DNA from 3 places in the Lysinibacillus sp. FSL P4-0201 genome. Region 3 is predicted to be linked to each of the others. Evidence: riboswitches for the same ligand, from Rfam matches in the RefSeq annotation. Region 3 holds a riboswitch; each other region holds the start of a gene.
What was found. Region 3 has a riboswitch for cobalamin ahead of MKY76_RS20810 (iron chelate uptake ABC transporter family permease subunit). Riboswitches for the same ligand answer to the same signal wherever they lie in the genome.
Positions count from the first base shown of each region.

Region 1: it holds a riboswitch for cobalamin, as region 3 does, so the genes downstream of both, MKY76_RS14480 (energy-coupling factor ABC transporter permease) here and MKY76_RS20810 (iron chelate uptake ABC transporter family permease subunit) in region 3, are expected to answer to the same signal.
Region 2: it holds a riboswitch for cobalamin, as region 3 does, so the genes downstream of both, MKY76_RS03015 (ABC transporter substrate-binding protein) here and MKY76_RS20810 (iron chelate uptake ABC transporter family permease subunit) in region 3, are expected to answer to the same signal.

Region 1 covers NZ_CP151995.1:2,870,169-2,874,416, reverse strand. Annotated here, with positions in the region: gene cbiQ (cobalt ECF transporter T component CbiQ) at 1-659, opposite strand, end outside; gene MKY76_RS14485 (energy-coupling factor ABC transporter substrate-binding protein) at 665-937, opposite strand; gene MKY76_RS14480 (energy-coupling factor ABC transporter permease) at 941-1,687, opposite strand; cobalamin riboswitch at 1,835-2,020, opposite strand; cobalamin riboswitch at 2,272-2,454, shown strand; gene MKY76_RS14475 ((2Fe-2S) ferredoxin domain-containing protein) at 2,600-2,971, shown strand; gene cobJ (precorrin-3B C(17)-methyltransferase) at 2,976-4,248, shown strand, end outside.
Region 2 covers NZ_CP151995.1:613,240-617,487, reverse strand. Annotated here, with positions in the region: gene MKY76_RS03025 (adenosylcobinamide amidohydrolase) at 1-71, opposite strand, end outside; gene MKY76_RS03020 (iron ABC transporter permease) at 68-1,069, opposite strand; gene MKY76_RS03015 (ABC transporter substrate-binding protein) at 1,066-2,034, opposite strand; cobalamin riboswitch at 2,171-2,354, opposite strand; gene MKY76_RS03010 (acyl-CoA dehydrogenase family protein) at 2,412-4,079, opposite strand; gene MKY76_RS03005 (long-chain-fatty-acid--CoA ligase) at 4,081-4,248, opposite strand, start outside.
Region 3 covers NZ_CP151995.1:4,125,295-4,129,542, forward strand. Annotated here, with positions in the region: gene dapF (diaminopimelate epimerase) at 1-114, opposite strand, end outside; gene MKY76_RS20805 (heme ABC transporter ATP-binding protein) at 167-958, opposite strand; gene MKY76_RS20810 (iron chelate uptake ABC transporter family permease subunit) at 964-2,010, opposite strand; cobalamin riboswitch at 2,156-2,343, opposite strand; gene MKY76_RS20815 (biotin transporter BioY) at 2,497-3,093, shown strand; gene MKY76_RS20820 (YdhK family protein) at 3,197-3,766, shown strand; gene MKY76_RS20825 (response regulator transcription factor) at 3,808-4,248, opposite strand, start outside.

The DNA.
Region 1 (4,248 bases), 1.3 Mb from region 3:
GATTGCATGGCATTGTTGAGCTCTCGGCTACGCTGAAACATTTCCACAAATAATGCCACAATAAGCATGGAGACAGAGCGTAGCCATTGCATCGGTGAATGATAGCCAAGACGTGCTTGCTGGGCGAGATGTATATTTTGCATGCTTTCTAAAAACATAAAAATAAAACGATAGGTTAGTTCGACGAGCTCCACTAATAAAGAGGGGAGTCGCCATTGTCGTAGCACATAACATATTCCTTGTACGGAAGTGGTTAGAATTAAAAAGTATAAACAACTAATGCTGCCAAGGACAATAAAGAACAGCTGTTGCGCTGCTAACACACTTGCATTCCCAATAAAGACAGTCCAATTCCTAAATGTAAACGACCAAATATGGGCAGGGAGTGCATTCGTTGATGATGTAAAGGAAAGTAAAATAGATACGAGACTTGTTAATAAGAAAAAGCTAGGTAGCAATAATAATTTGCCGTAGTATGCAAGCGGAATTTTTGCACCTAAAATGATAAAAGCACTCATTACAAAAAATGTAATGAGTGAAAGTCGTTCATCTCTCATGATGAGCGTTATGAGAAGTAGTCCAAGTGAAAATATCATTTTTTCTAGCGGATGAACGGACGCTAGCTTATTCAGATAGGCATACTTATCAATGAGTAACATAATGGTTAACCTTCTTTGTGTTTGCCACGCATATAGCCGATGAAGTAGCCAATAAAGCCAGCTCCTATAGCTGCCTGTAGCACGAATAATAAGCTTTCGATTTCACCACTTGGTGGCTCCCATAGACTTTCAAACCATGGTTCATATTCCGCATTGATTTCACCAATAGCTGCTTCTGCTTCTCCATCAGCACCACCAAATTCAGCACCTTTTTGTATGAATAAGGGAATGATGGCTAACAACACAACAATTGCTAATAACAATAAATTTTTTTTCATTTGTTAATGTGCCTCCTTTGTTGAGAAAACACGTAACGTTTTTAATTCGCTAACATTGTATTTTTTCAAGAAATTCATCACAATGACCGTTAAAATTCCTTCACTCACTGCTAAAGGAATTTGAGTTAAGGCAAAAATACCTGCAAACTTTGTAAAGGATGCCATAAAGCCTCCAACCTCTGAAGGAAAGGCTAGTGCTAGTTGTACAGAAGTCACAATGTATGTACCTAAATCACCAAGCATAGCTGCAAAGAATATGGCTAGTGAAAATGACAACCCTACTTTTTGAGCCCCTTTAAAGACAAAGTAAGCAATAAAAGGACCAACAATAGCCATAGAAAAGGCATTAGCCCCTAAAGTTGTAATTCCTCCATGAGCTAATAATAAAGATTGAAATAATAAAACGATTGTTCCAATTACACTCATTGCTAGAGGGCCAAAGAGTACTGTCCCAAGTCCTACACCAGTTGGGTGAGAGCAACTACCTGTAACTGAAGGGATTTTTAGGGCGGATAGCACAAAGGCAAAGGCTCCTGAAAGCCCCAAAAGCATTTTTGTTTCAGGATTTTCATCAATGGTTTTTCGAATAGAACGCAATCCTAGAATGATAAATGGGATAGAGATCACCCACCAAAAAATAGCCCATTCGATTGGTAAAAAACCTTCCATGATATGCATGGCAAAGGCACGTTTTGGCACGATTAAAAAGGCCAGTAAAAAATAACTAAATTTCCACCATGATAATTTCAAAAAGCTTTCCTCCTAACTAATTAATAGATTTTTAGAATATTGCGTGCGTAATTAAAAAAGCACTTCTCCTTAGGTGGAAAAGTGCATAGCTAAAAAAGCAAATAACAGTCTCATCTGCTAAGCCGCACACCTATCCTCGTAGGTTGAAACGATCACTTATTTTTCGGCAGGTCTCCTGGCTCTAGTTCAATGCTTTATAGGTCTTCCCATCCGTTGGACAGTGACATATTCTATAAAGCTCCCTATTACAGTGGCGGGACCGCGCCGGACTCAAACCGGCTTCCCTTTTAAGCAAAATGACAAGCACTTTGCACCGAAAAACATTCAAATTGTGAGATTTCACGACAAAGTGTAACATGAATTTCCATAAATATGCTATACCTTTTATGGAATTTTTTAAATTAAAGGTCAACGGTGAATATTCTGATAAAAGTTTGTGCACAAATTATATAGATTGTATAAATTTCATACCTAGTTCCATTCAAAATTGATAAATTTGTCATAAATTTTTAAAGAAATATTGAAATTTTAAAATAATAAGATATGATAAAGACAGTTTTCTATTTAAAATTCTAATAAAAATTTCATATAAAACGTCAATAAGTGCTCGAATAGCTCGAGATAATAGGGAAATTGGTGAAAATCCAATACAGCCCCCGCTACTGTAATAGCTGATGAAATCGCAAAGCCACTGGTATAAACTTGGGAAGGTGCGACAGTAAAATGAAGCTTAAGTCAGGAAACCTGCTTATTTGATTGTGCATGCAAACTTTTCGGAGGGAGAAGTTGAAGCGAAAGCGGGTACCTGTATTTCATTCTATTCGTTTTTATTTGGCTTCTACAAAACCTTTACTCTTCGTTATAGAGTAAAGGTTTTTCTTTTTCCAAAAAGCAAATGAGGGGAGACAGAAGATGACAACTTGGAATTTAGAGGGGATGAAAACACATCTCTTTATTTGCAATGGCAGTAGCTGCATGAAAAAGGATGGGGAGGAAATTACCTTAGCCATTCGAGATGAGATACAGCGGCAAGCACTCGATCAGGAAATACATACGACAAGAACGCGCTGTAATGGACGCTGCAAGGATGCTTGTGTGGTAATCGCTTATCCTCAAGGAAACTGGTATCGTGTGCCATCAACAGAGCATGCTAGAACACTAGTACAAGATTTACATCATGAATCCTTATACAACGAACATGTCTTTACACTTCGTGAAGGTACATTACAGCGTACTGCTCAAACAACTGCCACTAAAGGGATCGAAAAGGTGAAAGAGGGGTAACAACATGGCGCAAAAAGGAAAAATTTTCGTAGTAGGCTTTGGACCTGGAGATTTTAAGCATATTACGACACGTGCAGTAGAGGCTTTACAACAAAGTGATATGATTATAGGCTATAAAACCTATGTAGAGCTGATTCAAGATTTAGTAAGTGCAAAATCGATTGTTAGTACAGGCATGACAGAAGAAGTGTCGCGTGCACAGGAAGCCGTTCGTCAAGCCGAAGCAGGGAGCATCGTCTCAGTAATTTCGAGTGGTGATGCAGGCGTCTATGGCATGGCGGGTTTAGTCTATGAGGTGTTAATTGAGCTAGGCTGGACAGAAGCAACAGGAATTGAAGTAGAAATTGTTCCTGGGATTTCTGCGATTAATTCATGCGCTAGCATACTTGGTGCACCTATTATGCACGATGCTTGTACAATCAGTTTGAGTGACCATCTAACACCTTGGAATTTAATTGCAAAGCGTGTCGAGGCAGCTGCAATGGCGGACTTTGTCATTGCTTTATACAATCCTAAAAGTGGACGTCGAACAAGACAAATTGTCGAGGCTCAACGAATACTCTTAGAATATCGTTCGCCAGACACACCAGTAGGGCTTGTGAAAAGTGCCTATCGAGAACGTCAAGAAGTGACCATGACAACACTAGCAGAAATGCTAGAACATGATATTGGTATGTTGACAACTGTCATTATCGGGAATTCGTCAACATTTTTCTATGACAATAAGATGATTACGCCCCGCGGTTACCAACGTAAATATACCCTGGGTGAAGAGAAACAGCCATTACGTCCACATCAACGTTTACGCGAAGAAAATGAACCTTGGGCAATGAACCAAGAGACGGGAACAGCGCGAAATGACTTTACGACTGACCCTAATGCAGGGCGCTTTAATAAACCCAGTATAGCCGTTACGCCAAAGCCGAAAAAAACAGCTCTTGAAATGGCTACAGCGGCACTTGCAATGGTAAAAGGGACAAGCGCAGTCAAAGTAACACCGAAGCTTGTACAGCAAAAAATAGAATCTATTTTTGAATTAGCAGTAAGTCCTGGTGTAGCCAATAAGTTTTTTACTCCCCAGCAAATGATGACGTTAGCGGAGGTCGTTGGGGATGAGGGGACGATGGAATACACACCAGATCATCAAATTCATTTGAAAATACCAACGACTGCCCCTGAACAGATCACAGAGAAATTACAGGAAGTAGGGTTTTTATTAGCTCCGATTGGTGATGTGTTATCACTGAAGGCTTGTGATTTTTGCTACGGTGAAAAGG
Region 2 (4,248 bases), 1.1 Mb from region 3:
ACAGTAAAACTAATGTCCCTGACGATTGGTACATCTTCATAGCCACCTGATAGATGTTCAACAACAATCATGCCCGTACCCCCTTGCTTCTTCGCTGCTTATAAAAAATATAGGAGAAAACAGGTGCTCCAATAAATGCCGTAATAACACCAATTGGTAGCTCTCTTGGCACAATGATTGTTCGTGCTACTAAGTCGCAAATAATGAGTAATGTTGCACCATTGAAAAAAGATAATGGTAATAAGTGGCGATGATCAGAACCCCAAATCATCCTTGTCATATGCGGCACCACTAATCCTACAAAGCCAATTGTGCCAGAAACCGCTACAGCCGCTCCAGTTAACATGGAGCCACCTGCTAATATCAAATATTTACTGCGCTTTACATTAACACCTAAATGTTTTGCTCGCTCTTCACCATACAACAAGACATTTAATTCTCGTCTTTGTGTCCATAGCATAATTGAACCAACAATCACAAAAGGAATGATCATTTGGACATATGGCCAACCACGCATCGAAACAGAACCAAGTAGCCAGCCTATTACCTGACGTAATTCTTCACCAGATAAGGCAATCATTAATGAAATAAGGGAACCTAAAAAAGAACTAAAAATAACACCTGTTAATATCAACGTTTCCATTTTTAATGAGCGGTCTACGAGTCTAGCAAAGCTCATAACAACTACCATCGTAATGATAGCACCAATCATACTGAAGATTGGCAGCGCATACAAACCGACAACAGGTATAGAAATACTAAAAAAGATCGTTAAAACAGCACCAACAGAAGCCCCTGATGAAACCCCTAGTGTATATGGATCTGCTAATGGATTTTTTAATAAACCTTGGAAAGCTGCTCCAGCAATAGCTAGAGATGCGCCTACTAGTCCCGCTAATAACACGCGAGGCAAACGAATTTTCCAAAAGATATTGGCGGCTGTTTCATCAACCGCCTTATTCCACAATACTTCTAATGGAATATGAACCGAGCCTATCGCTACGCCACACCAGATGCTAATAAGAAGAAGCGTACATGTTAATGTATAGGCTAGTGCTATTTTTTTCACTTAAATACCTCAGGATAGATTGCTTTTGCTAATTCTTCTAGACCTTCAGCTAAACGTGGCCCTTGACGACTTGTCGTACTTTCATCTACCTGCACAATCGCATTATTTTTTACGGCATTAATCGTATCAAAGCCCGCACGTTTTGGTATTTTCGTTAAAATATCTGGTACATAATGATATGTCACCACGATGACATCTGGATTTTTTGCGATAATTTGTTCTGCATCAATTTTATACCAATTATCGCCATCTACAGCTACATTCTCTGCATTGATCATTTCAAGCATAGCGTTCATAAATGTACCATTGCCAGCTGTATAAATATCTGGCTCATCTGATGCTTCAACTAACACTTTTTTGGGTTCAACATCCTTGACTTTAGACAAAACTTCTTCTACTTTTGCCTTCATATTAGCGACAATTTTTTCTGCCTCTGGTAATTTCCCTGTAGCACGTCCAAGTTGCTCAATTGTTGTATATGTTTCATTAAAGTCTTGTGCATTTTTTACAACAAATACTTTCAAACCTGCTGATTCAAGCTGTGCAATAGCCTCTTCTGAAAGAGACATGCTAGATTCGTGTGAAAAAACGATATCTGGTTTTAAGGCAATAATTTTTTCAATATCGTATTCCATACCGCCAACCTTATCCTTCTCAGCTGCCTCTGGCGGATAATCGTCGTTGTCCGTAACACCAACTATTTCATCATTTAAACCTAGTCCAAAAAGGATTTCAGTATTACTTGGAATAAGTGAAACAATTTTCTCAGGAGGTGCTTCAAGTGTAATGTCCTTACCAAGGGCATCTGTTATCGTCATTGGGAATGTTGCTTCATCCACCTGTGCTGTTTCTTGCTGTGTTTGTTGCTCGTTAGATGGCTTGTTATCTTTTGCTTCCTGCCCACAAGCAGCTAGCAAGCCTACTGCTAAAAATGCTGATAATCCTATTTTCCAAAATTTCTTCATGTGAATCCTCCTTCGTTGATCCGTGCAACATTTCGCTTTATTCTACATCAAAATAAAACCCCTCATCTTTGATCGATGAGGGGGCAAAATCGCACCAAAAAAACTGATACAAAATCCACCACCCTATCCTCGTAGGTTGTCATGTCGTTATAAAGGCAGGTCTCCTGGCTAGTGCTACTTGCGATTTTTCAAGCCTTCCCGAAATCTTCAGTGGCATCATTTGAAAAAACTCACACTTACAGTGGCGGGACCGCATCGGAATTACACCGATTTCCCTTTTCACTTTACTTAAGTAAAGAACCTTTATAATATTCAGTTGATTTCATTATACATGAAAATGAAAAAAGTCGCCTCCATTCAAGACGACTCCCCGGCCATTATACAATTTCAGAAAAGTATTGGACTGTTTTCATTTGAGCACCCATTTCTCTTAATGACCATGTCTGTTCTAAATAAACGTCCGCTAGTTTTTCATATTTCCCACCAAATTTATGTGCCCACTCAACCGCTATGACACTTTCATAAAGGTGAGCCATTTTTTCCGCCATACCCTTAGCTTCAAAAGTTTTCGTTGCCTCGTCTAAAGCGCTAAAAATTTGCAGTTTCACAGACATATTCGCCAATTGTTCTTTAACGATTTGTACTAGTGAGCTGTCAGCTAATTTGTCTAATCGTTCCTCCATCTCCTGTACAAACAGTTCATGAGCATGAAACTTATCTACTAAACGAATGAGTTCTAAGGCCAAAATATTAGCCGTACCCTCCCACACCGTTAACACTTGGGCGTCTCTTAATAAGCGGGGCGTTACAAAGTCTTCTATATAGCCATTACCTCCGTGTAATTCAATTGCCTCACTAGCATAATGAACAGCTTGCTCTGCTGTTTCCTTTTTCATAATGGCAATATATAAACGATTCATAATAAGATCTTGCTGAGTTCCCTGTCCACTTGTCACTTTATCGTATAATTGGATAAGATCAAAAACTGTCGCTACTTCCACGTGCAACTTAGCTGCAAATTTCCCTAAAGTATCCTGAATCATAGGGTACTGTGTTAAGGGCTTGCCAAATGCATGTCGATTGCTTACATAATGTTTTGCCTCTAAGAAGCCGCGACGCATAATACCAATTGAAGCGACTGCATTACAAATTCTAGAGAGATTTAGTGCTTCTAGCATATAATAAATCCCTTTATTTTGCTCCCCTACAACATAGGCAAGTGCACCATCAAATTCTACCTCACCAGAGGGAACTGCCCGAACGCCTAGCTTATCTTTCAGTCGGCGAATACGTAAATGATTTGTTGTTCCATCTTCTTTGCGCCAAGGAACTGCAAACAATGTTAAGCCTTTGGAACCTGCTGGAGCACCTTCTAGTCGTGCTAATACCATCGCTACACCACACATGCCCGCATTGGATGCAAAATATTTTTCACCATATAGACGATAAGCAGTGCCATCCTTTCTCGCCTCCACCACATTTGCACCTACGTCAGAGCCCCCTTGACGTTCTGTTAAAAAGGTCGCACCTTCATATAAATCTGTGTCACCTGTTGCACACACATGTGGTAAAAAACGCTGCTTTACCTCTTCATCTGCATAATGATCTAATAGATAGGCAGTTGCCATTGTCAATGTTACTGGACAATAAAAACCGGGCTCTGCATGTGATAGCAAATAACCTTGTGCAAAGCTATAAACATAATTCCCCTTGTGTCCTAGCTGCGGAATATGCTTGTGTACATAACCTACAATCCCAGTATTATATGTCTCTTCAATCGTTTTTTTATAGCCATCATTAACCCAAACCTCTGATATCTCTTCACCATAGGCATCATATCTTTGAAGGCGAGGCTCACCCTGTCGATCTGTATGCTTTGCCCTCGCATCAATATCACCTGCACATAGCTCACCAAAATCTGTTAACTCTCGTTGGGCATAGGATAAAAACTCTTTATCTAACATCATTTTCACTATTTTTTGAAGCGTGTCATCTTCAGTAAAAAAGTTCGTAGTACGCATTGCTTCTTGTTGTAATACTTTCATGCTATCTCACCTCTTGCCCCTTTAAATTTTGTTTTAATATTTTGCCTGATGCATTGCGTGGTAGCGCTTCTACTTTTTCAAAAATACGTGGTATTTTAAACTTTGCAAGATGCTCCTCTAAATAAGCTTTCAAAGCTTCCTCATGGATGTCTTGTTTAGCAGAATACAC
Region 3 (4,248 bases):
GGCCATTTTTTGAGCCAATTCACAAAAGATATCTTCCTTGTAATCATGTTGGAAAAGATCAAGATAGATATAGCTGTTGCCAATACCATGCATTTTCGTAAAGGCTATTTGCATACAGTCACTCCTTAAAGGATGTTTTATGTATCTAATAGAAGATGAAACTTTTCTATATTTGGCTAAACCCCTTCGTGAACTGTTCAGGAACATATGTAAGATACGGCTTCCCTGTCATTGGATGTATTTGAATATCCGCAAAAACACCAAATACATCTTGCAGCACTGTTGGCGTAAGTACTTCCTCTGGTGTACCATGACAAACTATTCGCCCTTGCTGTAAAACGTAAATTTGATCGCAATACATAGCAGCAATATTCAAATCATGTAAAGCTGCTACTACGGTTAAATGCAAAGTCTGAATTAAATCCATAAGTTGAAGTTGATGTTGAATATCTAAATGATTCGTCGGCTCATCTAATATTAATATCTGTGCTTGTTGAGCGAGTGCCCTTGCAACCATGACACGTTTTTTCTCGCCACCAGAAAGCGAACTAAAGCTTCGTTTCTCTAAATGCGATATGCCCGTTTGTCTAAGAGCCTCTTTAACAATTTGAAAATCTTTCTCTTGATCAAGCTCTAACAGCTTTTTATGTGGGGTTCTTCCCATACTGACTAAATCATGCACAGTGAAATCAAATAATACGGGTGTCTCTTGGCTTACAACAGCCAAATTTTTCGCAATTGCTTTACTTGATTGCTTTAATATATCTTGCTCATTTAATACTACCGATCCACTTTCAGGTTTTAGGAGACGATACATATTTTTTAACAATGTTGATTTTCCGCTCCCATTAGGACCAATTAATCCAACAAATTGCTTTTCTTTTATTTGAATGCTTACATCATGCAGTATACGCTGATCGTAAATGGAGAATGATACTTGTTTCGCTTCTAATGTCATGGAAGTTAATCTCCTTCACCGAAAGAATAGTTGTTACGACGGAGAAGCCAAATGAAAAATGGTCCTCCACAAAAAGCTGTAATAATACCAATTGGCATTTCCTGAGGAGCAATAATAATTCGAGCAAAGGCATCTGCCCACACTAAGAATATTCCACCTATTAAAGCACTGATAGGTATTACGTATTTATAGTTTGAGCCCACAATTAAACGCACAATATGGGGAATAATCAAACCCACAAATCCTATAGAACCACTAACTGCGACAAGCACACCTGTTAATAGAGATACTAGTAGTATTAACTGAATGCGGAATTGCTGAAGATTAACGCCTAATGTCACTGCCGCCTCTTCTCCTAGTAATAATAAATTTAAATTGCGATAGTGTAGCCACAGTAGCCCAAATACAATAAAAAATACGAAAGCTGGAATCACAATATTATTCCATTTGGCTCCAGCTAAACTACCTAGCATCCAAAACATAACAGCCTTTAAGGCCCCTTCTTGCTTTGACATCATTAAAATAAAGTTAGAGATAGCCGTTAAGATAAAGGACACAGCCATGCCTGCCAATAGCAAGCGGAAAATAGAGACACGTCCCCCAACACGTGATAAGAAAAAGACAAGTGCAATGGCAAGTAATGAACCAAGGAATGCGGATACTGAAAGAGCGTAAATACCTAAAAATGAAAAGGCTCCTAAAATAATCACAGAAGTAGCTCCGACAGCTGCCCCTGAAGAAATCCCTAGAATATACGGGTCTGCAATAGAATTACGTACTAGTGCCTGAATGGCTGCCCCTGCAATAGCTAACCCCGCTCCTACTATCGCAGCTAGCAAAACACGAGGTGCTCTTATTTGCCAGATGATGATTTCCTGAGAGCGACTCCAATCTTGCTCGATCGAATTTTGTATAAAAGGAATTTTAGAAAGAATAACTTTCCATACATATAACGGTGTAACTGAAACTGAGCCAACCATTACAGCAAAGGTCATTGAAACAATTAATACCATGAAAAGTACGAAGGAAAATAACATAAATTTTTTATTCATCTGTTTTAAACTCCTACTGAATATTGATGAATGAAGCAATAAAAAAAGGTATCCCATGCGAAAATGCGCATAGAAATACCCAAGATTAAACAAAGTCAGAAAAATATCCAGCTATTGTCCGTAATTGCTTGCATCCTCGTGGGCATTACAGGTATTACTAAATGGCAGGTCTCCTGGCTTCGATTCACTATCCTATAATTGCCTTCCCATTCTTAAACAGTGGCAAATCATATTATAGGATTCCTCGTTACAGTTGCGGGACAGCGTCGGACTTCCACCGACTTCCCTTTTAAGTGACATTCAAAATGTCACACCAATAGTATTTGAAGTTATAAAATTGTGACGGTTCTATCATACATTTTTATAGATAGATAGTCTACTTCAATTTAATTCAGCAATTGAGTTAACTTATATAAATAATAAGGTTGACACAAATACATTCGTTTTTTACACTAGCAGTAATAACTTATAAAACGAGGTGAAATCATGGCAACTGTTACACAACATAGTCACCATAAGTTAAGAACTGTTGACATTACCTACATTGGATTATTTACAACGTTAATGATGGTGGGTGCTAATATCACTTCCTTTGCACCTTTTATGGTAGTTGGTGGTGTACCCATTACGCTTCAAACCTTCTTTGCAATTTTAGCAGGGCTTATTCTTGGTAGTAGAAAAGGTGCGCTTGCCTGCACAATTTATATGTGCGTAGGATTGGCAGGAGCTCCTGTCTTTGCTCGTTTCGGGGGTGGAATTGGCCAAATTTTAAGCCCTACCTTTGGGTTTATTATTACTTTTATATTTGCGGCATTTGTTGCGGGGTTAATCGTAGAACGAAGCGGAACAAAGAAAAGTTTTATCGTAGCTGCTTTGGTAGCAACGGCTATAAATTATTTGATAGGAACAAATTGGATGTTTTTTGCCTATAAGCTATGGGCAAGTGCGCCAGAGAATTTTTCATATAAGCTCGCTTGGCTTTGGATGATTCCTCCACTACCAAAAGATATTATTTTAGCTATTTTTGCTGGTATCTTCGCCCATAGATTACAAAAAACATTGAAGATCATGCCTATTCAATAGCATATCTCCCCGCCAGACTAAAGAAATGTTTTTCATAGGTTATATCCATCGTTTCTGCACATTTATTTGCTACATTAGGAGCACATAGTGAGGAGGATATCATATGAAATTCAATAAAAGATGGTCAGTCGGACTATTATCAGTAGTCGCTCTAATTAGTTTATCGGCTTGTACAGAGGATCAAACAAATCCTGCGTCCACTTCTAATGAAGCTGCTGAAGAAATGGATCATTCTACAATGAACCATTCAAGTTCTGGCGAAGTACCAGTAACGTTAAAAAAAGCTGAAAATCCGAAATTTCCTATAGGAAGCACAGCCATTATTACAGATGGACATATGGAAGGTATGAAAGGGGCCGAAGCAACAATAGTAGGTGCCTATACTACAACTGCCTATGTTATTTCCTATGAGCCTACAACTGGTGGAAAGCGAATAGAAAAGCATAAGTGGGTAATTCATGAAGAATTAATTGACCCACAAGAAGCACCACTGGCTCCTGGAACAGAAGTAAAAACGGACGCAACACATATGGAAGGTATGGAAAATGCGACTGTCCTTATTGACGAGGCTGTGCAAACAACTGTATATATGGTTGATTATACTTCCACTACAAGTGGTGAAGCTGTAACAAATCATAAATGGGTAACAGAAGAAGAGCTTAGTCCAAAATAATAGAAATAACCTCTACCTTCAATTCTGGTAGAGGTTAATTTCTAGCTTTTATGTTCCATTTGCTTTCTCTTTGCAGACTTATGCCATTTATAGCCGATGCCCCAAACGGTTTGCAAGTAATCATCCGCCGGAAAACCACTTTTTCTTAATTTTTCTCGTAAATTACGTACATGTGAATCAATGGTACGATCTTCAATCGTTACATCATATCCCCAAACGGCATGTATAAGGTGTTCTCTAGAAAATGCTCTATTTTGATAATCTAAAAATAGGGCGAGCATGGCAAATTCCTTTGGTGTTAATGGAATTGCCTTATGCTGAAAATATACTTCAAAGGACTCTCTATCTAAACAAAGCCCTTCAAAGTTAATCACTTTTTCTTCAGATATCGTTCTTCTTAATACAGCATGTATGCGTGCTAACAATTCTTCCTCATCAAAAGGCTTTAAAACGTAGTCATCAGCACCAAGATTTAAACCTTT